Regions from separate parts of the Pantoea sp. X-Soil-TKNS-1279 genome, predicted to be linked through region 3. Evidence: predicted binding sites of a transcription regulator. Region 3 holds the regulator's gene; each other region holds the start of a gene.

Evidence for each region. Region 3 encodes PurR, which represses purine synthesis genes. Its sites were predicted from a motif close to CANGCAAACGTTTGCNTG; they were not measured.
Region 1: purM (phosphoribosylformylglycinamidine cyclo-ligase) is a predicted target of PurR. The motif match lies at 2,094-2,111, and genes of this name have one in related genera.
Region 2: AC6I8N_RS12550 (NCS2 family permease) is a predicted target of PurR. The motif match lies at 3,683-3,700, and genes of this name have one in related genera.
Region 4: AC6I8N_RS00105 (NCS2 family permease) is a predicted target of PurR. The motif match lies at 3,576-3,593, and genes of this name have one in related genera.

What each region holds. Positions count from the first base shown of each region.
Region 1 covers NZ_AP035948.1:3,173,361-3,180,843, reverse strand. The annotation lists gene pstB (phosphate ABC transporter ATP-binding protein PstB) at 1-254, shown strand, start outside; gene purN (phosphoribosylglycinamide formyltransferase) at 356-994, opposite strand; gene purM (phosphoribosylformylglycinamidine cyclo-ligase) at 991-2,031, opposite strand; gene upp (uracil phosphoribosyltransferase) at 2,273-2,899, shown strand; gene uraA (uracil permease) at 2,971-4,254, shown strand; gene hda (DnaA inactivator Hda) at 4,342-5,049, shown strand; gene arsC (arsenate reductase (glutaredoxin)) at 5,046-5,393, opposite strand; gene bepA (beta-barrel assembly-enhancing protease) at 5,396-6,862, opposite strand.
Region 2 covers NZ_AP035948.1:2,655,187-2,662,669, reverse strand. The annotation lists gene AC6I8N_RS12570 (ABC transporter substrate-binding protein) at 1-446, shown strand, start outside; gene AC6I8N_RS12565 (D-lyxose/D-mannose isomerase) at 521-1,201, shown strand; gene AC6I8N_RS12560 (hypothetical protein) at 1,274-2,473, opposite strand; gene AC6I8N_RS12555 (response regulator) at 2,696-3,442, opposite strand; gene AC6I8N_RS12550 (NCS2 family permease) at 3,870-5,168, shown strand; gene AC6I8N_RS12545 (AMP nucleosidase) at 5,377-6,831, opposite strand; gene AC6I8N_RS12540 (branched-chain amino acid ABC transporter substrate-binding protein) at 7,167-7,483, shown strand, end outside.
Region 3 covers NZ_AP035948.1:1,959,933-1,967,415, reverse strand. The annotation lists gene AC6I8N_RS09350 (alkene reductase) at 1-741, shown strand, start outside; gene gloA (lactoylglutathione lyase) at 837-1,244, shown strand; gene rnt (ribonuclease T) at 1,356-2,024, shown strand; gene AC6I8N_RS09335 (Grx4 family monothiol glutaredoxin) at 2,060-2,392, opposite strand; gene AC6I8N_RS09330 (C40 family peptidase) at 2,756-3,541, shown strand; gene cydH (cytochrome bd-I oxidase subunit CydH) at 3,604-3,693, opposite strand; gene purR (HTH-type transcriptional repressor PurR) at 3,979-5,004, shown strand; gene punR (DNA-binding transcriptional activator PunR) at 5,001-5,912, opposite strand; gene punC (purine nucleoside transporter PunC) at 6,021-7,223, shown strand.
Region 4 covers NZ_AP035948.1:17,061-24,543, reverse strand. The annotation lists gene AC6I8N_RS00120 (malonic semialdehyde reductase) at 1-498, shown strand, start outside; gene AC6I8N_RS00115 (flavin reductase family protein) at 590-1,099, opposite strand; gene AC6I8N_RS00110 (4'-phosphopantetheinyl transferase family protein) at 1,405-2,163, shown strand; gene AC6I8N_RS00105 (NCS2 family permease) at 2,196-3,509, opposite strand; gene yieH (6-phosphogluconate phosphatase) at 3,649-4,308, shown strand; gene AC6I8N_RS00095 (MFS transporter) at 4,399-5,637, opposite strand; gene phoU (phosphate signaling complex protein PhoU) at 5,745-6,479, opposite strand; gene pstB (phosphate ABC transporter ATP-binding protein PstB) at 6,496-7,269, opposite strand; gene pstA (phosphate ABC transporter permease PstA) at 7,314-7,483, opposite strand, start outside.

The sequences.
Region 1 (7,483 bases), 1.2 Mb from region 3:
TCTTATTGCTGGACGAGCCAACTTCCGCGCTCGATCCCATCTCCACGCTGGTGATTGAAGAATTAATGACGACGCTCAAGCAGCATTTCACGCTGGTGCTGGTAACGCACAACATGCAGCAGGCGGCGCGCGTGTCCGATTACACCGCGTTTATGCATAACGGGCAGTTGGTGGAGTTTGATGAGACGGATCGGATCTTCACTTCACCGCAAGCGCGGCGTACGGAAGATTACATTACCGGTCGATTTGGTTGAGGAAAATACAAAGAACAAGCGCGATAAATCGCGCCGCTACGGAGGGTTGCAAATACGGTAGCGGCGCGATTTATCGCGCGAAGTCAGTATTGAATCTGAGATCAATCGTGAGCGTAGCCCTGCGGTGGCAGCGGTTGATCATCCAGCCAGGCCGCACCCTCGCGCATCTGCAAACGTCCTTCCACAAACCAGCTAATCACCAGCGGATAGATGGCGTGTTCCTGGTGCTGCACGCGGGCGGTAACATCCTCTTCCGTATCATCGGCAAACACCGGTACGCGCGCCTGTAAAATAATCGGCCCGCCATCCAGTTCATCGGTGACGAAATGCACCGAAGTACCATGCTCTGCGTCGCCATTCTCCAGTGCCTGACGATGGGTATGCAGGCCGGGATATTTTGGCAACAGGGAAGGGTGGATATTGACCAGACGGTCATGATAATGCGCGACAAATGCCTGGCTGAGGATACGCATATATCCCGCCAGCACCACCAAGTCAGGGGCGTAAGCATCAATCTCCTGCATCAGCTGGCGATCAAAGGCGTCACGGTCAGCGAATTGACTGGCAGCCAGCGCATGAGTCGGCACACCGGCTTCCTGCGCACGGGTTAACCCCAGCGCCGAGGATTTATTACTGAAAACGGCAGCCACGCTGCCGTTAATACGCCCGCTTGCGCAGGCGTCAAGGATGGACTGAAGATTGCTGCCGTTGCCGGAGATCAGTACAACCAGTTTTTTCATGGGTTGATAACCACACGCTCTTCAGAATCAGACGCTTTGATCACACCAATCTTCCACGCCTGCTCACCTGCGTCAGTCATCAGCTGTACCGCTTTATCAGCTTCGGCTGCGCTCAGCGCAATCACCATGCCCACGCCACAGTTAAAGGTGCGGTACATTTCGTGACGGCTAACATTACCAGCCTGCTGCAACCAGTTGAACACTGCCGGCCACTGCCAGCTGCTTTCTTCCAGCACCGCCTGAGTGTTATCCGGCAGTACGCGCGGAATGTTTTCCCAGAAGCCACCACCGGTCAGGTGCGCAATGGCGTGCACATCAACCTGTTCGATCAGGCTCAGGATGTTTTTCACGTAAATGCGGGTCGGTGCCAGCAGATGATCGGCTAGCGGTTTGCCTTCCAGCTGTTTGGTTTCCGGGTTAGTCTGGCTGACTTCCAGGATCTTACGTACCAGCGAGTAACCGTTAGAGTGCGGGCCACTGGAACCCAGCGCGATCAGAACATCGCCATCCTGCACTTTCGAGCCGTCGATGATCTCTGATTTTTCCACCACGCCGACGCAGAAACCCGCCACGTCGTAATCTTCGCCGTGATACATGCCAGGCATCTCTGCGGTTTCACCGCCAACCAGCGCACAGCCTGATTGCAAACAACCTTCAGCGATACCGGTGATCACCGAGGAAGCGGTGTCGACATCCAGTTTGCCGGTGGCATAGTAGTCGAGGAAGAACAGCGGCTCAGCGCCTTGCACCACCAGATCGTTCACGCACATCGCCACCAGATCGATACCGATGCTGTCATGGCGCTTAAGATCCATCGCCAGACGCAGCTTGGTGCCGACGCCGTCGGTGCCGGAGACCAGCACTGGCTCGCGGTATTTCTGCGGCAGCGCACAAAGCGCGCCAAAGCCCCCCAGTCCACCCATCACTTCCGGGCGGCGGGTCTTTTTCACTACGCCTTTAATGCGGTCAACCAGAGCGTTACCTGCGTCAATATCAACACCGGCGTCTTTGTAGCTGAGAGAGGTCTTGTCGGTCACTGCGGAATCCCCACGCGAGTTGCGGTTGGTGGTTAAAATAAAGCGGCGTAATTCTACCAGCGCAGGCAAACGTTTGCGAGTCCCATCTCACGCCCACTTTGCACGGCATCGCTTTTTCGCTAATCCTTAATCTCAGATGCTGGAAGGCGTTGTATTGACCAATGACATATGGCGTAGCAGGAAAAAGGCGGTATAATCCCGCGATTTTTTTTTAGCTCAACTCAATTCCGGGAGAACAATCATGAAGATCGTGGAAGTCAAACACCCGCTGGTCAAACATAAACTGGGCCTGATGCGTGAGCATGATGTCAGTACTAAACGCTTCCGCGAACTGGCGTCAGAAGTTGGCAGCCTGCTGACTTATGAAGCCACTGCCGACCTGGCAACCGAGCGCGTTACGATTGAAGGCTGGAATGGCCCGGTAGAAATCGAACAAATCAAAGGCAAAAAAATTACCGTCGTACCGATTCTGCGTGCCGGTCTGGGCATGATGGAAGGCGTGCTGGAACACGTACCGAGCGCGCGTATCAGCGTGGTCGGCGTTTACCGTGATGAAGAGACGCTGGAGCCGGTACCGTACTTCCAGAAACTGGTTTCCAACATCGAAGAGCGCATGGCGCTGGTGGTGGATCCAATGCTGGCAACCGGCGGCTCGATGATCGCGACTATCGACCTGCTGAAAAAAGCCGGTTGTAACAGCATCAAGGTGCTGGTGCTGGTGGCGGCACCGGAAGGTATTGCCGCGCTGGAAAAAGCGCATCCGGATGTTGAACTCTATACCGCTTCAATCGACAAAGGCCTGAACGAGAAGGGATACATTATTCCTGGTCTCGGCGATGCCGGCGACAAGATTTTCGGAACCAAATAAATAAAGCAGCCGGCCAGAGAGTCGGCTTTTTTTTGGCAAAAATGCACCACACAACTCAAGGGGATCACTGAATGACTCGTCGCGCCATCGGCGTTAGCGAACGACCGCCGCTACTCAAAACCATTCCACTCAGTCTGCAACATCTGTTCGCCATGTTTGGCGCAACCGTGCTGGTGCCGATTTTGTTTCACATCAACCCGGCCACGGTGCTGCTGTTTAACGGGGTAGGGACGCTGCTGTATCTCTTCATCTGTAAAGGGAAAATCCCGGCTTATCTCGGCTCCAGCTTCGCCTTTATTTCTCCGGTGCTGCTGCTGTTACCGTTGGGCTATGAAGTCGCGCTGGGCGGCTTCATCCTCTGCGGTTTCCTGTTCTGTGTTGTTGCCCTGATAGTGAAAAAGGCGGGCACCGGCTGGCTGGACGTGATGTTCCCGCCTGCGGCAATGGGTGCGATTGTGGCGGTGATCGGCCTTGAGCTGGCGGGCGTGGCGGCCAATATGGCTGGTCTGCTGCCTGCTGAGGGCACCTCACCTGATGGCACCACCGTGTTTATTTCGCTGGTGACGCTGGGTGTTACCGTGTTTGGCTCCGTGCTGTTCCGTGGCTTCTTTGCCATTATCCCGATTCTGATTGGTGTGCTGGTTGGCTACGCGCTTTCTTCTTTTATGGGCATCGTAAACTGGGCGTCGGTTGAGAATGCGCCGTGGTTTGCACTGCCGACGTTCTATACGCCACGTTTTGAGTGGGCGGCGATGTTGACCATTCTGCCTGCGGCGCTGGTGGTAATCGCCGAGCACGTTGGTCACCTGGTGGTGACGGCGAATATCGTGAAAAAAGATCTGATCCGCGATCCGGGCCTGCATCGTTCCATGTTCGCCAACGGCCTTTCCACCATGATCTCCGGTTTCTTTGGTTCAACCCCCAACACCACCTACGGTGAGAACATCGGCGTCATGGCGATCACCCGTGTCTACAGCACCTGGGTGATCGGCGGGGCGGCAATCCTGGCGATTCTGCTCTCCTGCGTCGGCAAACTGGCCGCCGCGATTCAGGCGATTCCGGTGCCAGTGATGGGTGGCGTGTCACTGCTGCTGTACGGGGTGATCGGTGCTTCAGGTATTCGTGTGCTGATTGAATCCAAAGTGGATTACAACAAAGCGCAGAATCTGATCCTCACTTCGGTAATCCTGATCATCGGCGTCAGCGGTGCCAAAGTGCATATCGGTGCCGCCGAGCTGAAAGGTATGGCGCTGGCGACCATTGTTGGCGTGGCACTCAGCCTGATCTTCCGCGTAATCAGCTTGTTACGTCCGGAAGAAGTGGTTCTGGATGCTGAAGAGCAACGCGAACCCTAAGCGCGTTTGCCGGGCAGGGAAGCCCGGTTCATCTCTGGCAAGGATCGTGATAGACTTGCCCCGTTTTCTGCCCGTTCATACGCTGAGGTGCTTCTGAACACGCCGGCACAGCTTTCACTGCCACTTTACTTACCTGATGACGAAACCTTTGCCAGCTTTTGGCCTGGGGAAAATCCGTCCCTGTTAGCCGCACTTCAGGGTGCGCTGGTGCAACAACACGGCAGCTATCTCTATTTCTGGTCGCGCGAAGGTGGTGGCCGCAGCCATCTGCTGCACGCTGCTTGTGCCGAAATGTCGGCACGCGGTGAAGCGGTCGGCTATGTCCCACTGGACAAACGCACCTGGTTCGTACCGGAAGTGCTGGAAGGGATGGAGCATCTGGCACTGGTGTGCATCGATAATATCGAGTGCATCGCCGGGGACGCCGAGTGGGAGATGGCGATCTTTGATCTCTATAACCGCATTCTGGAAATCGGCAAAACCCGTCTGTTGATCACCGGCGATCGCCCGCCGCGCCAGCTCAATCTCGGGTTGCCGGATCTGGCATCACGTCTCGACTGGGGCCAGATTTACCGTTTACAGCCATTGTCGGATGACGACAAGTTGCAGGCGATGCAATTGCGTGCCGGGATCCGCGGCTTTGAATTGCCGGAGGATGTCGGGCGTTTCCTGTTGAAACGCCTCGACCGCGAAATGCGTACTTTGTTTGAAACCCTGGATCGACTGGATCGCGCCTCCATCAGCGCGCAGCGTAAACTCACCATTCCCTTTGTTAAAGAAGCGCTGGGGCTTTAAATAATCTCCAGCACCGCTTCGGGCGGGCGGCCAAGGCACGCCTGTTCACCGTTGATCACAATCGGGCGCTCGATCAGTTTGGGATGCTCAACCAGCGCCTGGATCAGCTGATCCTCGCTAAGACCGGGTTCAGCTAACCCCAGCGATTTATACTGATCTTCTTTGCGGCGCATCAGCTCGCGTGCACTCGTCATACCCAGTTTTTTCAGCAACGCTTTCAGCGTTTGCGCATCAGGCGGTGTTTCCAGATACAGCACCACGTCCGGCTGCACTCCCTGCTGTTGCAGCAGCGCCAGCGTCTCGCGGCTCTTGCTGCAACGTGGATTATGATAAATGGTCACCATGATTAAGATCCTTTTTGATACTGTTGGAAGCGTTTTTGCAGCTCTCTGAATTGATCAATGCGCGCGTCATAACGCGCCTGTTTCAGGCTACCGAGCGGTACCTGGGCGCTGGCGCTGCTAAGCGCTCTGATCGCCTGATCCATCTGACCATTTAACGCCAGGCCCTCCGCGCGTGCCGACAACTCCTCATCCTGTAAACCCTGGGCTGCCGATGCCTGCGCCAGCAGATCCCAGCCGTTAGGATCGTTGGGATTCGACCAGGTATAACGATGAAGAATACGGCTGGCATTGGCCGGTTGTTTGGCTTCGACATAGGCATTGGCGAGGTTGAGCTGAATCACCGGATTGCTGTTGCTGCCCTTGGCGCTGCTCAACATCTTGATGGCCTGTTGTGGCTGATTCAGACCGATGTCGATATCGCTCATGATATCGAGAAACCAGACATTATCCGGTTGTTTAGTCAGCATCGGGGAGATGATTTTCTTCGCGTTTTCAAAGCTTTTCGCCTGTAAAAACTGCACCGCTTTGCCGTATTGCGAAGCCTGCTGTTCGCGGGTATTACCCTTGGCGTATTGATCGAGCAGGTCATCTGTCAGTTGGTTTTGACCGGTGGAATACATGCCAAGTGCGCGTACCTTCGCCATATAAAAATCCTGCGATGATTGCACCACCACCGGTCGCATCTGGTTCGCGCGGTTGCGCGCATCCGCCAGGCGGCTATCGGGCAGGGGGTGAGTCAGCAGAATTTCCGGGGGTTTGGAGGAGAAGCGGCTCTGGTCAGCCAGTTTTTGCAGGAAATTTGGCATCGCCTGGGGATCAAACCCGGCACGCTGCAACACCTGAATGCCGATGCGATCGGCCTCCTGTTCATTCGCTTGCGTAAAGCTGATCATACCCTGTTGGGTTCCGGCGAGGGTACCCATTAACCCGGCCATACCCGCTTGCGGGTTAGCAATAGCCAGCAGAATCGAGCCAAGCGCACCGACCCAGGTCAGCGGTGCATTGCGTTTTTGCTCTTCCATCGCACGCGCCAGATGGCGCTGGGTGACGTGCGAAATTTCATGCGCCATCACCGATGCCAGCTGGCTTTCATTATCGGTAAAGCGGAACAGCGCCGAGTGCAGCACCACGTTGCCACCGAAGAAGGCGAAGGCGTTCAGCTCATCATTCTGGATCAGATAAAAATGAAACGGTGTACGCACCGAATCGGCGTGCGCCACCAGCCGCTGTCCGAGTTGATTGATATATTGATTTAACAGCGGATCGTTGATCAGTGGTGCACTGGCCCGCAGCTGTCGTACATAGAAATCACCGATCTGTAATTCCTGGTTAATCGACAGCGTTGCGCCTGCTGTGGTGCCAATATCGGGCAGAGAGTCGCTCACGTCAGCCCTGACGCTCAGCACTGGCGTGAGAAGCAGCGCAGGAATAAGGGCTGCCAGCGCTGATTTTTTCAACCGGTTAAACATGCCTTGATCCTGTAAAAAGTGTCCGGAAATTGGACCGTTAAGTGGTGCAAATGTTCTGTAAAGCCATTCAGTTAACGCACATTCGTAGCGGCGCGATTTATCGCGCAGTTTTGAAAGACGCGCGATAAATCGCGCCGCTACCAATGTTGGGATGATTGTTTATCTTAACCACCCGCAGCATACAAGCAAGCAAAGCAGGGGGATGTGATGAATGCAAAATGTTGCTGTTGCCTGTTGATAAAAGCAGCAAAAATTTGAATAAAGCGACCTGGACGCCAGCAGGCTGTTTTCGGTTGGCTCAGATTAAAGATTGGTAAAGTTACTCAAAATTATTGAACCTGGCATAAGTTTTTCCAGGTTTTCTCTGAAAAACAAGCTATCTAAGCCCGAACTGGCCCATTTTATTCATCGACATTCTTTATCATGCCGCAAAAGGTTAAATGCGGCACTGTACATTAAGACGGCCATATTTTAAGTCGGTGTTTGTCATGACAATGCCTGTTACCGGCAAAACTTCCGACCAGCTATTTTTCAACTCCTCGCTCAGGCTCCATCAAGGTTGTTATTCAATTAGTCTCGCTAATTATTTTTCCTGCAAGTAAACCGTGCGCGGGCAGTAAA
Region 2 (7,483 bases), 700 kb from region 3:
ACCGTGTCGAAGGTTGCGAGGCGGAGTTCAAAACCCATCCTGATATCAAGATTCTGTCATCGAACCAAAACGCCAAAGGCAGCCGTGAAGGGGGGCTGGAAGTGATGACCGGCCTGCTGTCAGCTAACCCGAAAATTGATGCGGTGTTCGCGATTAATGATCCTACCGCCATCGGCGCGGATCTGGCCGCCAAACAGGCACAGCGCAGCGAATTCTTTATTGTCGGCGTCGATGGTAGCCCGGACGGTGAAGAGGCGTTGAAACGCAAAGGTTCGCTGTTTGTCGCTACACCGGCACAAGATCCGCAGGTGATGGCAGCCAAAGCCGTGGAGATTGGCTACGACATCCTGCAAGGCAAGCCAGCGCCGGACAAACCGGTGCTGATCCCGGTGACGATGATCGATCGTAACAACGTCGGCAGCTACAAAGGCTGGACGGTAAAATAACCGACCTGGGCGGCGTAATGTTGTTCAGTTAAGGCTCGCGCCGCCCCAATTTCCCACTGACTGGAGACGCAGTGATGCAACGTTCGGAAGTGAATGCCATTCTACAACTGACCCGCGAATTCTTTATGCGCCAGGATGTCCACCTGCCGAGCTGGGCCGATTACGGTCTTAGCCAGTGGCGTGCGCAGGATAAATCTGTCGCCAATGAACTGCTGGCCCTGCATCTGGGCTGGGATGTCACCAGCTTTGGTGCCGAGGATTTCTTTCAGACCGGGTTAACCCTGTTCACCCTGCGCAACGGCTCACGCGGCGGTAAGCCGTGGAGCAAACCCTATGCGGAAAAAATCATGCATGTGCGCGAAGGGCAGGTGACGCCGATGCATTATCACCCGCAAAAGATGGAAGACATTATCAACCGTGGCGGTGGTAACCTGATTGTCACGCTGCACAACCGTGACGGCCAGCAACTGGCTAACACGCCGGTTAACGTTACCCTTGATGGCCTGCACCAGACCCATGCTGCCGGTTCGCAACTGCGTCTGTCGCCGGGCGAAAGCGTCACCCTTGTCCCCGGCATCTGGCACAGCTTCTGGGGCGAAGAGGGCTACGGCGATGTGCTGGTAGGGGAAGTCTCCATGCCGAACGACGACGAACACGACAATGTCTTTCTCACCCCGCTGGCACGCTTCAACCCGATTGATGAGGATGAAGATCCGCGCTGGTTGCTGTGTAACGAATATGCCCGCTGGCTGTAATGCCCATCAGAGATGATGAGCATTAGTCTGTCAGAAGCGGAAATATTGTCACCGAGGTCTGGTGTTTGACTATCAACTATAACGTTTAAGTTTTTTATCTATTTCGTCAATCGCGTTGAGCGCCTCTGGTGGATAACCGAGTTTTCTTAACAGTCCGAAAAGTTTTTCTTTTCCTTCCGGCTTAAGACGAGAGATAGTTAACAGTATTCCATCACTTCTATTTACTTTGGTTTCTGTGCTGAAAAAATCAGCATAGGGGAAACTCGTATTAAAATTATGCATGCTCAGGCGATTATGTATTTCTGAGTGAAGTTTTTGTAGTGAGTTTAAAATTTCCTTGGTGTTGTTTTTTGTTGCGCATATATCTTTTTGCAAAGATGTTATTTCATTATTTAACATTTCTTTTCTTTGCTCATTTAATGTTTTATTTATTTGTTTATTTAATGTTTTTAATTCCCCCTTCCTTCTGTCTGATTCTAAAAATAATAACATCAATGACTTGTCGACAGCGGTGAGTGTTTCCTTCAGTGTGGAGGAATCGTCATTGCTTATTTTTTCTATTTCAGATGCCATCATTTTTGTTATATTTTTGATGGGGTTTTTATCTTTTCCTTTAATGGGTGGAGATGAATATAAATCATCGGTTTTACTAAAGTGCTTATCTACAGAATTCTTGTATTCTGTTAGGGTGTCTTTATCAAAGCCGTTATTACATGCACCTGCCAGCAATCTATACATCTCATTTGACATGTATGCAGAGGCTCCTACTCTTGAATGCTGGTTACCTAATTCTGAGAGCGGGTATATTATTTCATTAAAATCCTTTTCCCTGATCTCTGCGCTAATACCATCAGATGCGAAGCGATCACCAATAAATTGAAAGAGCTTCTCGATTGCAGGCCTTATATTGTCAGTTACTGTTCCTGGGATAATCTTTTCGATTTCCATTCCAGTTTCATTTTTTTTATGATATTCAGTTATCATGCTTATCAGAGCATGTAGTTTTTCTCCGGTCAGCCTTTTCTTTTCCAGAATATTAATGAATTTTAAGCGGTCAATTGTATTAATTTCTATTTTTTTATGGCTATTTGATTTAAGGTTTGGCAAATGTTTTGAAAGTTGAGTTCTTGAGGAGGAGGACTGAGTTGAATGTGGTAGATGAGAGGTGTTAATCACAGAAGTAGCAGCTATCCTTCCTTGAGGGGGGCTGTCTACAGAACTAATCGTTATTGGAACTGTAGGGTTAGTATTTAGTGTAAGACGATTGCCCATAAAATATCTCCCGAGTAAGTTTACGTTCCATCCCATCTCCCCTGCTTCGGGGAACGCTCCGAATAATTCAAACGGATGGAGCCTGTACACGATTCTGAGTAAATACCTTTTCTCAGAGATGACCGTCCATAATGGTCACTGGGCGTGATAATAAAGCCTTTCATTGCCTCAGACCACTCGCTCTCTGGGGGATATCCATTTTTGTGATCTGGCAGGAATTATTCAGGCGATTTGTGTGACATGCACGGCAGAGGCCGGGCGCATCACATCCGCAGAGAAAACATAACCCAGACCACGGATGGTGCGGATCAGGCTCGGCTGATGCGGGTTCATCTCAATCTTGCGGCGCAACCGCATGATCAGCACGTCAATGGTACGGTCGAACACATCCAGCGTTTCGCTGTGGGTGAGCTCCAGCAACTGGTCGCGCGTCAGTACTTTGCGGGCATGACACACCAGGGCGCGCAGCAACGCATATTCACCCTGGGTTAACGTCACCGTCTCACGCTGGGGGTTAAACAGTTGGCAGCGCGTTTCATCCAGTCGCCAGCCGTTAAACTGCCAACCCTCGTCCTGGGTGCTGACGGGTTGCGCCAGCCGACCACAACGGCGTAATGCTGCACGCGCCCGCGCAACAACCACGCGGGGATTAAACGGTTTGGCGATATAATCGTCAGCGCCCATCTCCAGACCCACCACCATATCCGCTTCTGATCCCATGCCCGTTAGCATGATCACCAGCAGCTCAGGCCGTTGGCGCTGCATTTGCTGTAGCACCAGCAGACCATTGGTGTCCGGCAGCATCATATCCAGCATCACCAGCGAGATTTCCGGGTGTTTATCCAGCAACGTCAGCGCATCTTTTCCCTGATGGCAGCTGAATACGGTAAAAACATGTTCACTCAATACATCGTGCAGCAGTTCGCACACCGCGCGATCGTCATCCACTACCAGAATTGCGGGCTTCATTACGGGCCTCTTTTGTTATGGAAGGGTTAACGAGAGTGTATACCGACCACTTTTGCCTGCTTAATCAGGCAACAGAAACGTGAGCGGCATCGCCTGACAGAGTTTGAAAGCGTGCGTTACCGCAATCTTTTTTCGCTACCCGGTTGACGGATGGGAAAACGATTGCGCGCACATGGTGCAATGCACCATAATCGCGCCTCGTTCTGGTTCAGAATTGTCTGAGTCTAAGATACAGTCGTGAAGGTAAACGATTGCGTCCTGTTATGGCATAGCAATTGCTATGAGGACAGGGGGAAAGGAGTTTAGTAACAAGGCGGATTGATGGCCGAGCATGCAGCCGTCTGCCTTTTCCCGCAACAATAACGCGCATGCACACCCCATTGGCAAGAGAACGCACGTCAGTGACGTCTCCCCATCACGAGAGATGATGATGTTAGAAAAACTATTCAAGCTAAAAGCGCACAACACAACGGTCCGCACCGAAGTTATCGCGGGCATAACCACCTTCCTGGCTATGGCCTATATCCTGTTTGTTAACCCAAGCATTTTGGGTGCGACAGGTATGGATAAGGGCGCGGTTTTCGTGGCCACCTGTCTGGCGGCGGCAATCGGCTGCGTGCTGATGGGCCTGATTGCGAACTACCCGATTGCGCTGGCGCCGGGTATGGGCCTCAACGCCTTCTTTACTTACACCGTGGTGCTGCACATGGGCTACACCTGGCAAATCGCGCTGGGTGCGGTGTTCCTGTCAGCCTGTATCTTCTTTGCGTTGTCGGTGTTCAAAATCCGTGAATGGATTATCGCCAGTATTCCGCTGCCGTTGCGTGCCGGGATTGCTGCCGGTATCGGCCTGTTCCTGGCGCTGATTGCGCTGGAAGGCGCGGGTATCGTGGTGGATAACCCGGCGACCCTGGTGGGCCTGGGCGATCTGACCAAACCTGGCCCGCTGCTGGCGCTGCTGGGCTTCGTCATCATCGTGGTACTGGAAGCACGTCGCGTGACCGGCGCGGTGCTGATCGGCATCCTGATCGTGACATTCCTGTCGATGGGTATTGGCCTGACGCCGTTTGGTGGCGTGTTCTCTGCACCGCCGTCTATCGCTCCGACCTTTATGCAACTGGACATCGCCGGTGCCTTTAACGTGGGCCTGGTGAGCGTGATTTTCGCCTTCCTGTTTGTCGACGTGTTCGACAACACCGGTACGCTGCTGGGTGTGACCAAGCGTGCGGGTCTGGCGGATGAGCAGGGCAACGTGCCGAAAATGGGCCGTGCGCTGATCGCCGACAGTGCGGCTGCGCTGTTTGGTTCTCTGCTGGGGACTTCAACCACCACCAGTTATGTTGAATCGGCAGCGGGCGTCAGCGCCGGTGGCCGTACCGGTCTGACCGCGATTGTCGTGGCTATTCTGTTCGTGCTGAGCCTGTTCTTCTCGCCGCTGGCGGGTAGCGTGCCGGTATTCGCCACTGCGCCTGCGCTGCTCTTCGTGGCGGTGCTGATGGCTTCTGGCCTGGCGGAGATTGACTGGAAAGACATCACCACGGCTGCGCCGGTGACGGTCACTGCGCTGACCATGCCGCTGACTTACTCGATTGCTAACGGTATCGCGTTTGGGTTTATTACCTGGACGGTGGTGAAGCTGCTGAGTGGCCGTACCAAAGAGGTGAATGCGGCGCTGATTATTATGTCGATCCTGTTTGTGATTAAGCTGGGTTGGTTGAGCGCGTAATTAACCTCACCCTGGTCCCTCACCCTAACCCTCTCCCGCAAGCGGGAGAGGGAACCGATCGAGCAAGCAATCTCTCCCGCAAGTGGGAGAGGGAACCGATCGAGCATATGGCACATCTCCCTCTCCCTTATGGGAGAGGGCCGGGGTGAGGGTCACAGACCGCACCTGCCCAGAGGGCCGGGGTGAGCGTCACCAACCGCACCTGGTCCTACCTGAACGGCGGTTCATTAAAGGTGCGTAATTTGCGCGAATGCAACTTATCACCCTCCGCCCGCAGCAACTCCACCGCACAAATCCCAATCTGCAAATGCTCCGAAATCGCCCCTTCATAGAAGCGATTCGCCTGGCCTGGCAGCTTGATCTCCCCGTGTAGCGGCTTATCTGAAACGCACAACAAAGTGCCATACGGCACACGGAAGCGGTACCCTTGCGCCGCGATAGTCGCGCTCTCCATATCCACCGCCACAGCGCGACTCAGGTTAAAGCGCAACGCCGAAGCGGAGTAACGCAGCTCCCAGTTACGGTCATCGGTGGTCACCACGGTGCCGGTACGCAGGCGTTGTTTGACCTCTTCACCTGGCATGCCGCTCACCGCTTTGGTGGCGTCGTACAACGCGCGCTGTACTTCGGCAATGCTGGGGATCGGGATATCCGGCGGCAATACACTGTCCAGCACATGGTCGTCACGCAGATAGGCGTGGGCCAGCACATAATCGCCAATGGTCTGGCTTTCGCGCAGGCCGCCGCAGTGACCAATCATTAACCACGCATGGGGACGCACCACCGCCAGATGGTCGCAGATGGTTTTGGCATTGGATGGCCCCACGCCGATATTCACCAGCGTAATGCCGCGACGATTGGGTGACGTCAGGTGCCAGGCGGGCATCTGGTGCTTCTTCCACGCCAGGTCCGACATCATCGCTTCCGGATCCTGGGTTTCTTTAGTGATCACCACATCGCCAGCACAGGCAAGGCTGTCGTAAGGTGTGTTCGGATCCTGTACTTGCTCAATCGCCCAGCGCACAAACTCATCGACATAACGCGTGTAGTTAGTGAACAGCACGAACGGCTGAAAGTGCTCAACGGCGGTGCCGGTGTAGTGACGCAGACGCGCCAGCGAGAAGTCGGTACGCAGCGCATCAAAATGCGACAGCGGGAACTGCGCGTCGGCGTTGAACAGGCCATCGGCGGTTTCATCACCAATCTGCGACAACTCGGTGGTGGGGAAATGACGGGCGATGCTGGCGCTCATGGAACGATCCAGCGACAGGTCCGAACCGTCGATCACGTAAGGGTAGGGGATCTCCTGCTGAGAGGGACCGACCTCAATCACCACCTCGTACTCTTTCTCAATCATCGACAGTTGCTCGCTCAGGTAATGACGCAGCAAAGCCGGACGGGTAATGGTGGTGCTGTAGCTGCCGGTATGGGTGAAGCGGCCCCAGGCACGGGTGCGGTTCTGCTGCGGGCCATCGCCCGCCCAGGTAAGGCGCAGTTCCGGGTAAACAAACAATCCCTGCTGCCGTGCCGTTTCATCCGGCAGACGTCCCTGTTCGGTAAAGTCACGAATTGCGCTGCGTAAAGCCGCAACCGCGTTGTCGTACAGGCGTTCCAGTTCATCCAGCGCCTGCTGGCTGCTGATACCGTTCCGTTGTGTAGTCATAGGTTCTCCCTCCGAAATTTGGGCCGATTTGGCTATAGCATAGCGGGTAAACCCCTCAGCACCATGAAGAATCTGTGATCGACCGCATTCTGCACCATCAGAGTGCTGGTGTGTCGGCAAACGCTGGCTATGGTTAAGATCAGCAGACGTGTTCCCGCCGCTTTAACGCGCTGTCGGTGCAAAAATTTGTCACCAATGCTTACCTTTGGCGAGGTTTTTGCTTAATCGTTAACCGTGGCCCTGCTGGCCACTCATCGCACTTCGTTAAGTTTCAGAAATTGATTTCTCCCAGGCCGTGGTATGGCTCCGTTCCTGACCCGTTGAGGATTGAAAGCATGTCTTTGAAATTCATACAAGTACCATTGAAGGTCGTGATTGCTGGTTGCCTGAGTGCGGCGTTTTATGCCCAGGCTGACATTAAAATTGGTGTAGCCGGACCCTTTTCCGGCCCTAATGCCACTTACGGCGCACAGTATTGGAAAGGTGCCACTCAGGCGGCGGATGATATCAACGCTGCCGGAGGCATTAACGGCGAGAAAATTGTGCTGGTGCAGGGCGATGACGCCTGTGAACCAAAACAGGCGGTGGCGGTAGCCAACCGTCTGGTGGATCAGGACAAGGTGCTGGCAGTGGTCGGCCACTTCTGCTCCTC
Region 3 (7,483 bases):
CCCGTCGCTCCTTCCGCCCTGGCCGCCGGTACGCGTACGTCGTTACGCCACGCTGATGGCAGCGTCTATCGTGAAGATACCTCGCTGCCGCGCGAACTGAGCGTGGCAGAAATTAAGCAGATTGTGGCTGATTTTGGTCAGGCAGCAGCCAATGCGCGCGAAGCCGATTTTGATCTGCTGGAATTGCACTCTGCGCACGGTTATTTGATGCACCAGTTCCTCGCTCCTGGTTCGAACCAACGTACTGATGAATACGGCGGTTCGATTGCGAAGCGTGGTCGGTTCGCGCTGGAAGTGGTGGATGCGGCTATTGCCAACTGGTCAGCCGACCGTATTGGTATCCGCATTTCGCCGATTGGTGCCTTCCAGAACCTGGAAAACGGTCCGGATGAAGAAGCCGCTGCGCTGTGGTACATCTCGGAACTGGGTAAACGCAAGCTGGCGTATCTGCATCTGTCAGAACCGGACTGGGCTGGCGGTCAGCCCTACAGCGATGCTTTCCGCGAGAAAGTTCGCGCCCTGTTCCCAGGGGTGATCATTGGTGCCGGTGCCTATAGCGTTGAGAAAGCAGATGACCTGATTCAGCGTGGTCTGATCGATGCCGTCGCGTTTGGCCGTGATTTTATCGCCAACCCGGACCTGGTTGCGCGCCTGCAACACGATGCGCCGCTTAACCCACAACGCCCGGAAAGTTTCTACGGCGGTGGTGCGGAAGGCTATACCGACTACCCTACTCTGTAAAATCTCCCCGCTGCCGCCCCAATGTGCGGCAGCGCTGTTTTTTCGTAGCGTTAACTCGCTATACTTAGCTTTTGTGCTTTTTAAAAGAGGATGTTATGCGTTTACTTCACACTATGTTACGCGTTGGCGATCTGGAACGTTCAATCGAGTTTTATACCCAAGTGCTGGGTATGCGTCTGCTGCGCAAGAGCGAGAACACGGAATACAAATACACGCTGGCGTTTGTCGGTTACACCGAAGAGAGCGAAGGTGCGGTGATTGAACTGACTTACAACTGGGGCGTGGATAGCTATGACCTTGGTAACGCCTACGGTCATATTGCGCTGGGCGTTGATGATGTTGCTGCCACCTGTGACCAAATCCGTCATGCCGGTGGCAAAGTGACGCGTGAAGCCGGTCCGGTTAAAGGCGGCACCACGGTTATTGCGTTTGTTGAAGATCCCGATGGTTATAAAATCGAGCTGATCGAAAACAAACATGCCGGACACGGCATCGGCAACTAACCTGTTGCCAGGTCAGCCTGTACTTTTACCGGCTGACCCACCTCTCCTGCTGCACCCTCCCGCGATTTTTGCCATAATGCGCGCTGCCCCATTTATTGCTATGAGATCCTGATGTCTGAATCGAACGCCTTAAACGCTCTCCATCAACGCTTTCGCGGCTTTTATCCCGTGGTGATCGACGTCGAAACTGCCGGTTTTAATGCCAAAACCGATGCCCTGTTAGAAATTGCCGCCACCACTCTGAAGATGGATGATGACGGCTGGCTGCATTGTGATGAGACGCTTCATTTCAACGTTGAACCTTTTGAAGGCGCGATTCTTAACCCGGAAGCACTGGCATTTACCGGGATTGATCCCAGCAACCCGTTGCGTGGCGCAGTGAGCGAGTATGATGCGCTGCATGCCATTTTTAAGATGGTGCGCAAAGGGATAAAAGACAGCCATTGTAATCGTGCGATTATCGTGGCGCACAATGCCACCTTTGATCACAACTTCCTGATGGCGGCTGCGGAACGCGTGAGTCTGAAGCGTAATCCATTCCATCCGTTTGCCACTTTCGACACTGCGGCATTAAGTGGATTGGTATTGGGTCAGACGGTGCTGGCAAAAGCCTGTAAAGCGGCAGGGATGGATTTTGATAGCACCCAGGCGCATTCCGCCCTGTACGATACCGAACAAACCGCCATCCTGTTTTGCGAGTTAGTGAACCGTTGGAAACGTCTGGGGGGCTGGCCACTGGCGTTCAGTGACGAACTGTCGGAAGAAGACTCCGCCGAGTGACCAAAAGAAAGGCCGACGACTGTCGGCCTTAACGCTTATTCTGCTTCTTTATACTTCTCAGCAGTTTCTTTAATCAGCGGCTGAAGTTCACCACGCTGGAACATCTCGACGATGATGTCGCAACCACCGACCAGCTCGCCATCAACCCACAACTGTGGGAAGGTCGGCCAGTTGGCATATTTTGGTAACTCGGCACGAATATCCGGGTTTTGCAGGATATCAACATACGCGAAGCGCTCACCACAGGCAGACAGAGCCTGTACCGCTTGTGCAGAGAAACCGCAGCTTGGCAGTTTCGGCGAACCTTTCATGTACAGCAGGATCGGGTTTTCTGCGATCTGGCGCTGGATTTTCTCAACAGTACTCATTTTTGCCTTCCTTAATTCCTCACTTCGTGTTTGTTTATTGTAGCGATTTCACCCCCGCACTAAAACGGGATTTTGCGGTTCAGGCACATCAATCGCCATGTTTGTTAAGTTCCGGTGCCATAAATAACATTTTCATATCGTGATTAAGCATGAACCGATTAATAATTAGCAATATATCTGCTGGGTTAACCAGCTGAAATCGCTCATTTTTGCCCCATATCAACTCTGCTAACACATTAATAGAAAAATGCCTTACCTTTTAGAAAAAAACTGGATTAGAATCATCTCGGTGCTGATCGTTGATCAGATTTTTCTAACATAGCTGCGGGCTGTTTCTTCAGACTGCTTAACCTGTACCGGACTATGCGTTTACTCATTACGCTTTTTATGCTGGCTTTCGCCCAACTGTTTTTTAATGTGGCTTCTGCGTCACCGCATGCGCCCATCAATGCCAGTTTGCATAACGCTGAGAAAAAAAGTGCGCGCGAAGATGAGCGTCGCAAGCGACGTCCGGTAAAAACCAGCACCAAAAAATCCCGTCTTGCTACCAGTGTTCAGAAGCTAAAGCTGAAAAAACAGCCGAAAATGGAAACGGCGCTGCATAAAACCCGCAGCAAGAAAGCCCTGCTGAAATCACCGTCAAAAAAATATGGTCACCAACGTCTGGCGAAGAGAAGCGCGAAGCAGGACGATGACCGCGATTTGACCACCATCAAGATGAGCAATTCTCACCGTCAGCGCTATCAGAAAGCACGCGAAACCGCGATGAACAAGCTGATGGGGCAGATTGGTAAACCATACCAATGGGGTGGCACTTCACCGCATACCGGTTTCGATTGCAGCGGTCTGGTGTGGTACGCCTATAAAGACCTGGTCAAATATAAATTCCCGCGCACTGCCAACGAAATGTATCACCTGCGTGATGCGGCACCGATTAAGCGCGATATGCTGGAGAAAGGGGATTTGGTGTTCTTCCGCATCAATAATCGCGGCACTGCCGATCATGTCGGTGTTTATCTTGGTAATGGCAAATTTATCCAGTCGCCTCGTACCGGTAAAGATATTCAAATCAGTGCATTGGGTGAGGATTACTGGCTGAAACACTACGTCGGGGCACGCCGTATGATGACCCCCAAAACTATCCGCTAAAAAACGCCCGATACCCGATAAAACAAGAAGCCGGACCCTGATTTTCAGGTCCGGCTTTTTTATTAATGAAGGATCGCGGTGAAGCTGAACACGATAATCATTAGTAGCGCGCCCACAGTGGTAAACAGCGCCAGTTTCAGGTCTGTACTCATCACAACTCCTTAGTCACAATAAATGAAGGGTTATCGTAATTTTCTCACAGCCTCCGGCAAAAATCTCGTCTTATCCGCGCCAGCTTGCTAGAATCGCCGCCTTTCGTTGCGCAACAGATTTTGCGCACGCTGTGTTTGCGGCAAGTTAAAGCGTTATTGACCAGGTGTTAATGTCTTTTTCTTCGCCATTCGCCCCGAAAATCGGGGCGCAAAACCATTAGCAGACGCAAACGTTTAACAATATACTTATCAGTTAGTTGCGATAAGCCCGGGAGTACCATTTTCATGGCAACAATTAAAGATGTGGCGAAACGCGCCGGTGTCTCCACCACCACGGTTTCGCATGTCATCAACAAGACGCGTTTTGTCGCGGAAGAGACGCGTAACGCCGTATGGGAAGCGATCAAAGAGCTGCATTACTCGCCCAGCGCCGTGGCGCGCAGCCTGAAAGTCAACCACACCAAAACGCTGGGGCTGCTGGCCACCTCCAGTGAAGCCCCCTATTTTGCCGAGATAATCGAGGCGGTGGAAAACCACTGTTTCGATCGCGGCTACACGCTAATCCTGGGCAATGCGCATAACGACCTGCAAAAACAGCGCGCATATCTGTCGATGATGGCGCAGAAGCGTGTCGATGGCCTGTTGGTGATGTGTTCAGAATACCCTGACGACCTGCTGACCATGCTGGAAGAGAACCGTAATATCCCGATGGTGGTGATGGACTGGGGCGCATCGCGTGGCGATTTTACCGATACGGTGCAGGACAATGCGTTTCAGGGTGGCTATCTCGCCGGGCGTTACCTGATTGAACGCGGTCATCGTGACATTGGTGCCATCCCCGGACAAATGGAGCGCAACACCGGCGGTGGCCGCCATGCCGGTTTCATGCAGGCGCTGAATGAGGCAGGCATCACCGTGCGGCCCGAGTGGATTGTGCAGGGCGATTTTGAACCGGAATCCGGATATCAGGCGATGCAGCAGATCCTCAATCAGAAGCAACGCCCGACTGCTGTGTTCTGCGGTGGCGATATCATGGCGATGGGCGCGATCTGTGCTGCGGATGAAATGGGTCTGCGGGTCCCGCAGGATATCTCAGTGATCGGCTATGACAACGTGCGCAACGCGCGTTATTTCACGCCGGCGCTGACCACTGTTCATCAACCTAAAGCTCAGTTAGGCGAAAAAGCGTTGGAAATGCTGCTGGATCGTATCACCAGCAAACGTGAAGAGCCGCAGACCATCGAAGTTCAGCCAACGCTGATTGAACGCCGTTCAGTCGCTGACGGCCCGTTCCGCGACTACCGCCGCTAAGTTTCCGTTTCGCTCAACCATTCATGGTTGAGCGTTTCGGCATCGCCGAGATAACTCAGCAACCAACCCAGAGCCGGCGAGTTCCGTAGTTCCGACCAACTGACACAGCATGGGCTCTCCGGGAACGGCGTGGGTAACGGTAACTCGGTTAATGCTCCGCTATCCAGCAATGGCCGGGCTAAATGGCCCGGCACCATCCCTACGCAGAGTCCCGCCAGCAGGCAGTCAACGCCGGTTTCCCATTCCGGCACCACCAGCCGGCGTTGATTATCTAACGTCCAGGTCATGCGCCGCGGCAACGCCCGTGAAGTGTCTTCCAGCACCAGAGAAGGCCAGGCCCGCAACGTTTCGTCATCCAACAAGGTACTTTTTGCCAACGGATGATCGGGGCTGACCACGCAGCGCCAGTTCAACGCGCCCATATCCTGAAAGGCGAAACGCCCACCGACCGGGATCGCCTGAGTGGCCCCAATCGCTACGTCGACCCGCCCATCGGCCAGTGCATCCCATACACCATTAAACACTTCATAACTGATAATCAGCTCCATGTCGGGAAAGTGGCGGTAGAAATCCTTCACCAGTTGTCGGGTGCGATGAGGTTTAACGATGCAATCCACCGCGATACTCAGCTGACCACGCCAGCCATTTGCCAACTGCTGGCACTGCCGCCTCGTCGCCAGCATTTTTTTGATAACACTACGCCCTTCCCGGACAAAATGCTCCCCGGCTGCCGTCAGCACCACTTCCCGATGCTGACGTTCGAACAACGGCACCGCCAGCCAGGTTTCGAGCTGCCGTACCGTGTAGCTGATGGCAGAAGGCACCCGATGTAACTCTTGTGCTGCCGCACTAAAACTACCGCTGCGGGCCACCGCATCTACCACTTCAAGCGCATATTCAGACCACATATTTTTGCCTGCAAATTTTTTGATAGCACCGCGCAAATATTAGCGTTTCACAAAACCTGGCGCACGCTTTTACACTCCTCCGCGTTTACCTGTCTAAAGAGAATTACCATGTTGTCATCAAAAGGATTTCTGCCTTATCTTGCTTTACTCAGCATGCTGGGCTTTCTTGCTACGGATATGTATCTGCCGGCATTCGGTGCCATGCAGCAGGATTTTGCTACCGCCCCCGGTACCATCAGCGCCAGTCTGAGTCTGTTCCTTGGTGGTTTTGCCTGTGCGCAGGTCTTCTGGGGACCGCTGTCAGATCGCTTCGGACGTAAACCGGTTCTGCTGGCGGGATTAGCGATTTTTGCCCTGGGTTGTCTGGGCATGTTGTGGGTGAGCGACGTCCGTTTGATGCTGGCGCTGCGCTTTGTGCAGGCGCTGGGTGTTTGCGCTGCCGCCGTTAGCTGGCAGGCGCTGGTGGTGGATCGTTATCCGCAAAATCAGGCCAACAAAGTTTTTGCAACCATTATGCCGCTGGTCGCCTTGTCTCCGGCGCTCGCCCCGTTACTCGGTGCCTGGCTGATGGGCCATTTTCACTGGCGTAGTATCTTTCTGCTGCTGACACTGATAACCCTGGTGTTGCTTATTGGCACCCTGCGTCTGGCGAATCCCGTACGAGCCGACACCACGCGAGCGCCGCAGCCTGGCTGGCTGACGCTGCTGGTATCGCGTACTTATAGCGGCAACGTATTGATCTACTCTGCCTGTTCCGCCAGCTTTTTTGCCTGGTTGACCGGCTCGCCCTTTATCCTCGCCGATGCCGGTTTATCACCGGCAGATATTGGCCTGAGTTATGTGCCGCAAACTATCGCCTTCCTGATCGGTGGATTTGGCTGCCGCGCGCTGCTGAATCGTTTTCAGGGGAAACAACTGCTGCCGTGGTTACTGGTGATCTACAGCCTGAGCATTCTTAGCCTGTTTGCGGTTGCGCAGCTTTCCGCCCCCGCGCTGTGGGCATTGCTGTTGCCGTTCTGTGGTATGGCGCTGGCAAATGGGGCTATCTATCCGATTGTGGTCGCCAGTGCCCTGCTGCCCTTCCCCCAGGCAACAGGCAAAGCCGCTTCATTGCAAAATTTGCTACAACTCGGATTATGTTTTGTCGCCAGCCTGGTCGTTTCCGCTGGATTACAACAAGCGCTGCATAGCACCAGCCTCGTGATGCTCGCTACCGTTGCATTCGCCTGGGCCGGTTTCGGTTGGCAACGTACGGCAAACGCACAAAGTGATGTTGCTCACAACTCCTTAGCCTGCGAAGATAATCACTGACGCAACAACTTTAGTTAGCATCCTAACGATAAGTCGTTGAATATTGACCCACGTAAGCATATACTGCGTGGGTCAGCAATTCTGTAACAAATCAATAACATAAATGTATTACTTTTAAGCGACTCTGTCGCTGGGATGGCGTCTGCACGATATTCTCCCCTGTGTTGTGCCAGACATTTCTATTCAGATTCATACCTCTGTAAAACGTCGGATATCTGGCGCACGGATTTTCCGTGAGTTCTCTCACAAGCCTGGAGAAA
Region 4 (7,483 bases), 1.9 Mb from region 3:
CTGCTTAAACAGCTCTATCAGTTGACGGCGCTGGGTCCGACTTCTGCTAACTGCTCACCGGGTCGCTTTGTATTTGTTACTTCTCAGGAAGGGAAAGAGAAGTTAAAGCCAGCACTCTCCTCCGGTAACCTGGAAAAAACCATGAAGGCACCGGCTACGGTGATCGTCGCCTCAGATCCCGAGTTCTATGAAAATCTGCCGAAACTGTTTCCGCACGGTGATGCGCGTAGCTGGTTCACCAGCAACCCGGAATTGGTCAAAGAGACAGCGTTTCGTAATAGCAGCCTGCAAGCAGGTTACCTGATCATGGCCGCGCGCTCGCTCGGTCTGGACGCTGGCCCAATGTCTGGTTTTGATCCAGCCAAAGTCAACGCCGCCTTCTTCAGCGACAGCAAATGGCAGGTTAATTTGCTGATCAACCTCGGCTATGGCGAGGCCAGCAAGCTGCATGCGCGTCTGCCACGCCTCGGCTTCGATGACGTGTGCAAGTTTGCCTGAACAACGCTTGAATGAATGCGTAACAGCGCGATTTTTCGCGCTGTTTTTCAGAATTGCAGAGGCGGCCTGATTAGCGTGATAAATCGCGCCGCTACAGATCCAGCGAATGAAAACCACTGTTGAAGTAGACCATAGGCTCGGCAGCTTCCCCGGCCAGATTGATACCGACAATCCGTGCCAGCAGCACGCTGTGGGTATGCCATTCCACCACTTTTTCCAACTGACAATCAAAACTCACCAGGGCATCGGCCAGCACTGGCGCGCCTGTGGTGATCGTCTGCCAGTTGCCGGTCTGGAAACGTTCCTCACGGCGTGATGACTGACTGAACTGAGCACACAAATCCGCATGTTGCTCACGCAGTACGTTGACGGCGAAATGGCCCGCCTGCAAAAAATAGGCGTGGCTGGTGGCACTTTGATTGACACATACCAGCAAGCTCGGCGGTTCCGCTGCCAGTGAACTGACTGAGGAGGCAATCAGGCCATATTTTTCACCCGCGTGTTGCGTGGTAACCAGCGAGACACCTGAAGCCAGACGGCGCATACCATGACGAAAGTCATCCAGAGAAATTGATTCCTGGTGTGATGAAGTAACTGACATAAAAAACTCCGACGTGCGTTATTCTGCGATGAAGCGCGGCTGAAATTTAGCGATCATAATTTTCTCATCAGCCAGCTTTTTTTTTACCGCACAAATCCTACACCACATCAGGCTATTCAGCATCCATTCAGGCATTTATCAGCAAACTACTGCCATGAAACAGCGGCTGATGCGGCGTCAGCGCATTGTCATGACTTTCGGCGTTATCTGAAATTCAGGTATTCCATGTAATGCCGGATGCAAAGCCATGAGAAAATTCTTACAATAGACTTGATGATTATCCGACCATTTTCACGGAGCGACAGATGGCTAGTCATTTTGTTCGTTGGACGGGTAACCCGCCCCTCTCCTCTGAGACAATGCGGGTCCCACAGGATGTGATCAATAGCGCACAGCGCCTGCCCGACAAGCGTCGGGGACGCTTTCTCGCCGCGCGTGGGCTGTTGGCGCAACTAATGTTACGCGTCTATGGTATCAATGAATTACCACCGCTTGTGACCACCAGCAGTGGACGCCCTTGTTTTGCCGATTCTGCCCTGCCTGATTTCAGCATTGCCTACGCCGGGAATATGGTGGGTGTACTGCTGGCCGAAGAAGGGGGACGTGCCGGGCTGGATATGGAAATTGTACGCGCCCATAGCCGCCAGACTCAGGATACATTAACGCAGGGTCTCTCTTCCGGAGAGAAAGCCTGGATTAATGCGCAGCAGGATTTTATGGAAGCGGTAACGCAAATCTGGACCCTGCGCCAAAGCATCCTCAAACTCACCGGAGAAGCCGAAAGCGGTATCGATTCGCTGCGACTGCATCCAGCCGCAGGACGTCTGCGCTCCAGTGTATTTCCTGATATTCAGGCGGTGTGCGATGCCGAACCGACGCTGGTCTGGTCCTGTGCGCTCTCCCCCGGCACCGAACGGCTCCGACTGTGGGAAATTGATGCCAACCATCAATGGATGCCGTTGCGCGACGTGGAGATAAGTAAACCAAATATCGGACCACGCACGCTACGCCTGACCAGCCTGCCAAGCGAACGCACCACTCCCCAGGAAATGGGACATCTGTGACTAAACAGGCCGCTTATGCGGCCTGTAACGTGTTAGTGGGCATCAATAAAGGCGATTTTCAGTACAAACAGCAGCGCGACCACCACTACGCACGGACTGATTTCACGCCAACGGCCAGTCCCCAGTTTCATTACGCAATAAGCAATAAAGCCCAGCGCAATACCTTCCGTGATGGAGAAACTGAACGGCATCATTACCGCAGTGACAAACGCCGGAACCGCTTCAGTGAGATCATCCCAACGCACCCGTGACAGCGATGCCGTCATCAATACACCGACGTAGATTAACGCCCCCGCTGCCGCGTAGGACGGCACCATCGCCGCCAGCGGCGACAGGAACATCACCAGCAGGAACAGAATGCCGGTGATCACCGCCATCAACCCGGTGCGCCCGCCAATCGCTACGCCAGAAGAACTTTCGATATAAGCAGTGACGGAAGAGGTGCCGATCAGCGAACCCGCCACCGAGCTGATACTATCCACAAACAGCGCCTGCTGCATACGCGGGAAGGTACCTTTTTCATTGGTCAGTCCCGCTTTGTCGGTCACACCGATCAGCGTGCCGGAGGAATCGAACAGGTTGACCAGCATAAAGGAGAAAATCACCCCGGCCATACCGATATTAAGCGCACCTTTGAGATCAACTTGCCCAACGACAGCGCCCACGGATGGTGGTGTCGCGAAAATACCGGTGAACTTCACATCGCCAAGCAGCAAGCCAATCGCCGTGGTCACCACAATCGATACCAGTACCGCCGCATGAATGTTGCGAGAGGCGAGAATAGCGATAATAAAGAAGCCAAGTGCCCCCAGAAGTACGCTATGTGAGGTCAGGTTGCCCACCGTCACCAGGGTGTCGGCATTTGACACGATAATGCCGGCATTTTTCAGTCCCATCATGGCGATAAAAAGCCCGATGCCCGCGGTGATGCCAACACGCAGACTCAGCGGGATATTGGCGATCATCCAGTAACGCACGCGCAGCAGCGTGAGGATCAACAATCCCAGCGCCCCCCAGAAGATCGCGCCCATCCCGATCTGCCACGAATACCCCATTGCACCGACGACCACAAAAGCAAAGAAGGCATTCAGTCCCATTGCGGGTGCCAGCGCCACCGGCAGATTCGCCACCAGCCCCATCAGGATGCTGCCGAATGCCGCGATCAGGCAGGTGGTGACAAACACCGCCTGGGTGTCCATGCCAGCGGCACCCAGAATCTGCGGGTTGACGAAAACGATGTAAACCATCGTCAGAAAGGTGGTGAAACCGGCGATCACTTCTGTACGCACGGTGGTGCCGTGTTCCTGCAACTTAAAGACGCGTTGCAACAGACCCTGCTTGTTCATAGCTTATCCCGCTGAAAAATTTAACGCGCGTATCCTATAGATTTTGACTGACCAGCACACTGATTTTTCGCAAGCGTTTGCTCGGTGCGCACAGTGCGTTAGAGTGACAGCTTCTTGTTTAGCAAAAGGATGATGTCTGATGTCAGTTGAATGTGTTTTTTTTGATTGTGATGGCACGCTGGTCGACAGTGAGGTGATCTGTACACAATCCTACGTCAACACCTTTGCCCGCTACGGTATTGAACTCTCACTACAGGAGATGTTTGAAAAATACAAAGGGGTAAAACTCTACGACATCATCCGTGATGTTTCTGCGGAACATCAGACTGAATTGCCGATGGATGAGGTGGAAACGGCGTACCGCGCCGAGGTAGCACGCTTATTCGATTTAGAACTGAAGCCCATTGCCGGAGCGAAAGCGCTGGTGGAACAAGTCAAAGTCCCGATGTGCGTCGTCTCAAATGGTACGGTGAAAAAGATGCAACATTCATTGGGGCTGACCGGCATGTTGCCGTACTTTGCGGCACATCTTTACAGCGGTTATGACATCAACCACTGGAAGCCGGACCCGGAGTTGATGTATCACGCCGCAGAACAAATGCAGGTACCGATTGAGAAGTGCATTCTGGTGGATGACTCCGAGGCCGGTGCCCGCGCGGGGATCGCCGCGGGCATTCCGGTGTTTTATTACTGCGCCGATGCGCATAACCCGGAACTGGATCACCCGCTGGTGACCCGATTTGATGATATGACGCAGCTACCCGACTTGTGGCGCGCGCGCGGTTGGGCGTTGGTGTAACTGTCCACAGGGTCCCGTAGCGGCGCGATTCATCGCGCGGGGTTTTCCCGCAGCACGCAAGATCTTGCGTGATAAATCGCGCCGCTACGCTCAGCCTATCGCGCCGAGTGAATCCTCATTGCCCTGCTTCTTCGGCAATAAAAACAGCGTCGCGACGATATCCAGCAGATAAATCAGCGCCAGCAGGGTAATCGCTGCCGCGAATGAAATTTTCGTTGCCAGTAAGCCAATAACCAGCGGACCAAAACCCCCTACACCACGTCCGAGGTTAAACAAAACGTTCTGCGCCGTAGCACGCGCCTGGGTTGGAAAGGTGTCGGAAATCAGCGCGCCATAACCGCCAATCATGCCATTCACAAACATCCCCATCAGCGCCCCGGTAAACAGCATCACGGTGGGATCACGTAGCTGAGCGTAAATGACCACCATCACGACCGCACCGAATTGATATAGCAGGAAAATTTTCCAACGTGCGAAGCGATCCGCCAGTACACCGAACAGCCAGATGCCAAAAGTCATGCCCACGACAGTGACGGCGGTCCACAGGCCGGATTTGGTCAGGCTGAAACCGAAGCTGGAGGAGAGATAACTCGGCATCCAGATCATCAGTCCGTAGTAACCAAAGTTCTGCACCGAGCAAAGAATGAAAATCCCCAGACTGGCTTTGCTGGTGGCGCGATCGCTAAACAACAATCGAATACGCGCCGCAAACGACAATTGCGGCGTTTTGGCCACATGTCGGGTAAAGCCTTCCGGCTCGCCCATGCTGCGCCGAATCACAAACGAAACCAACGCAGGCAGCAGGCCCACCAGGAACATTCCGCGCCAGCCAATCACGCTCAGCAGTGGCGGCGTGATAAAAGCCGCCAGCAACACCCCCAGTTGCCAGCCGATACCGACCCACGCTGAAGCACGGTTACGCTTCTCCTGCGGCCAGGCTTCAGCAATCAGCGCCATGCCGATACCGAATTCTCCCCCCAGCCCCATTCCGGCAAAGGTACGATACGCCAGCAGATCCCAATATCCCTGTGCCACCGCACACAATCCGGTGAATATTGAGAACATGAGAATGGTGACGGTGAGAATGCGGATACGGCCAAAGCGGTCGCTCAGATGACCAAAAACAATTCCGCCGACCACGGCACCAATCAGCGTCCAGGTGACCAGCGAACCGGCCTGAGAAGGATCGAGCGCCAGCGAGACGCTGATTGCCGGTAACATAAAGCCGAGGATCAGCAGATCGAAGCCATCCATCGCATAGCCACTGACGGCGGCCAACATCGCTTTTGCCGGGGTTACGCTCTGTTTCTTGTGTGGGGAGAGGGACATGCAGCAGCACCTTGCAGTAAAAAGTGCGCCAAGTATAAAGAGCGGAAAGACTTGAGACCAATCAGAAATGGAGATGGCTGCCAGTAAAACCAGCAGCCACGGGGTTATCAGGAAGGTTTGTTGCTGCCATCGTCGCCGGACAACAATTCATCCAGCTTGTCGCCGCCAACATGACGGAAATCCTGGCCCTTCACAAAATAGAAGATGATCTCACAGATGTTCTGGCAGCGGTCACCGATACGCTCAATGGCACGGGCACAGAACAGCGCAGTCAGTACGCTGGGGATGGTACGCGGGTCTTCCATCATGTAGGTCATTAATTGACGCACAATACCCTCGTACTCTTTATCCACCTTCTTGTCTTCGCGGTAGATATCGATCGCCGCGTTGAGATCCATGCGCGCAAAAGCATCCAGCACATCATGCAGCATCTGTACGGTATGGTGACCGAGTGATTCCAGGCTCACCAGCAGCGGCAGATGTTGCTGGCTAAATTTCTCCAGCGCGGTGCGGCTGATTTTTTCCGCCACGTCCCCAATACGTTCCAGTTCAGAGATGGTCTTGATGATCGCCATCACCAGACGTAAATCGCTGGCGGTAGGCTGGCGCTTGGCGATGATGCGCACGCAGGCTTCATCAATCTCCACTTCCATCATGTTGACCTTCTGGTCGCCGTCGATGACTCGCTGCGCCAGATCGCCATCCTGGTTATGCATCGCGGTAATGGCGTCGGTAAGCTGCTGCTCCACCATGCCACCCATGATCATCACCTGAGTGCGAATGTGTTCCAGCTCCGCGTTGAACTGACCGGAGATATGTTTGTTCAGATTTAAATTATCCATGTGCGTCTCCGTCAAATCAGCCGTAACGACCGGTAATGTAGTCTTCTGTCTGCTTTTGCGCTGGCTTGGTAAACAGCGTATCGGTATCGCTGAATTCAATCAGCTCACCCAGATACATAAAGGCGGTATGATCGGAACAGCGCGCCGCCTGTTGCATGTTGTGGGTCACAATCACTACGGTGTAATCCTGCTTCAGCTCGGTGATCAACTCTTCGATACGGCCCGTGGAGATGGGATCCAGCGCCGAGCATGGCTCATCCAGCAGCAACACTTCCGGGCGAATCGCAATGCCGCGAGCGATGCACAAACGCTGCTGCTGACCGCCGGAGAGACTGTAACCACTCTGATGGAGCTTGTCTTTGGTTTCATTCCACAGCGCTGCTTTCGTCAGCGCCCACTGCACGCGCTCATCCATATCAGCACGCGACAGCTTTTCAAACAGACGGACACCAAACGCGATATTGTCGTAAATCGACATCGGGAACGGCGTAGGTTTCTGGAACACCATGCCGACACGGGCGCGCAACAGGGCAATATCCTGGCTTGACGCCAGAATATTGTCCCCATCCAACAGAATCTCACCTTCTGCACGCTGCTCAGGGTAGAGCGAATACATTTTATTGAAGGTGCGCAGCAGGGTCGATTTACCACAGCCGGATGGCCCGATAAACGCGGTGACCTGGTTCTTTGCGATGTCCAGATTGATGTTTTTCAGCGCATGGAATTTCCCGTAATGGAAGTTCAGATTGCGCACCTGAATTTTGCCGGCAGAAGAAGTTGCCATACTCATTGCTCGTCTCTCATGTACCGCGCTGCCATAGCCGCGCCGGGAAATTAGTGTTTGCTCTTAGAGAAAATCACGCGTGCCAGGATGTTCAGCAGCAATACGCACAGGGTGATGATCAGCACACCCGCCCACGCCAGACTTTGCCATTCCGCAAAGGGACTCATGGCAAATTTAAAGATGGTGACTGGCAGGTTGGCGATCGGCTGCATCATGTCGG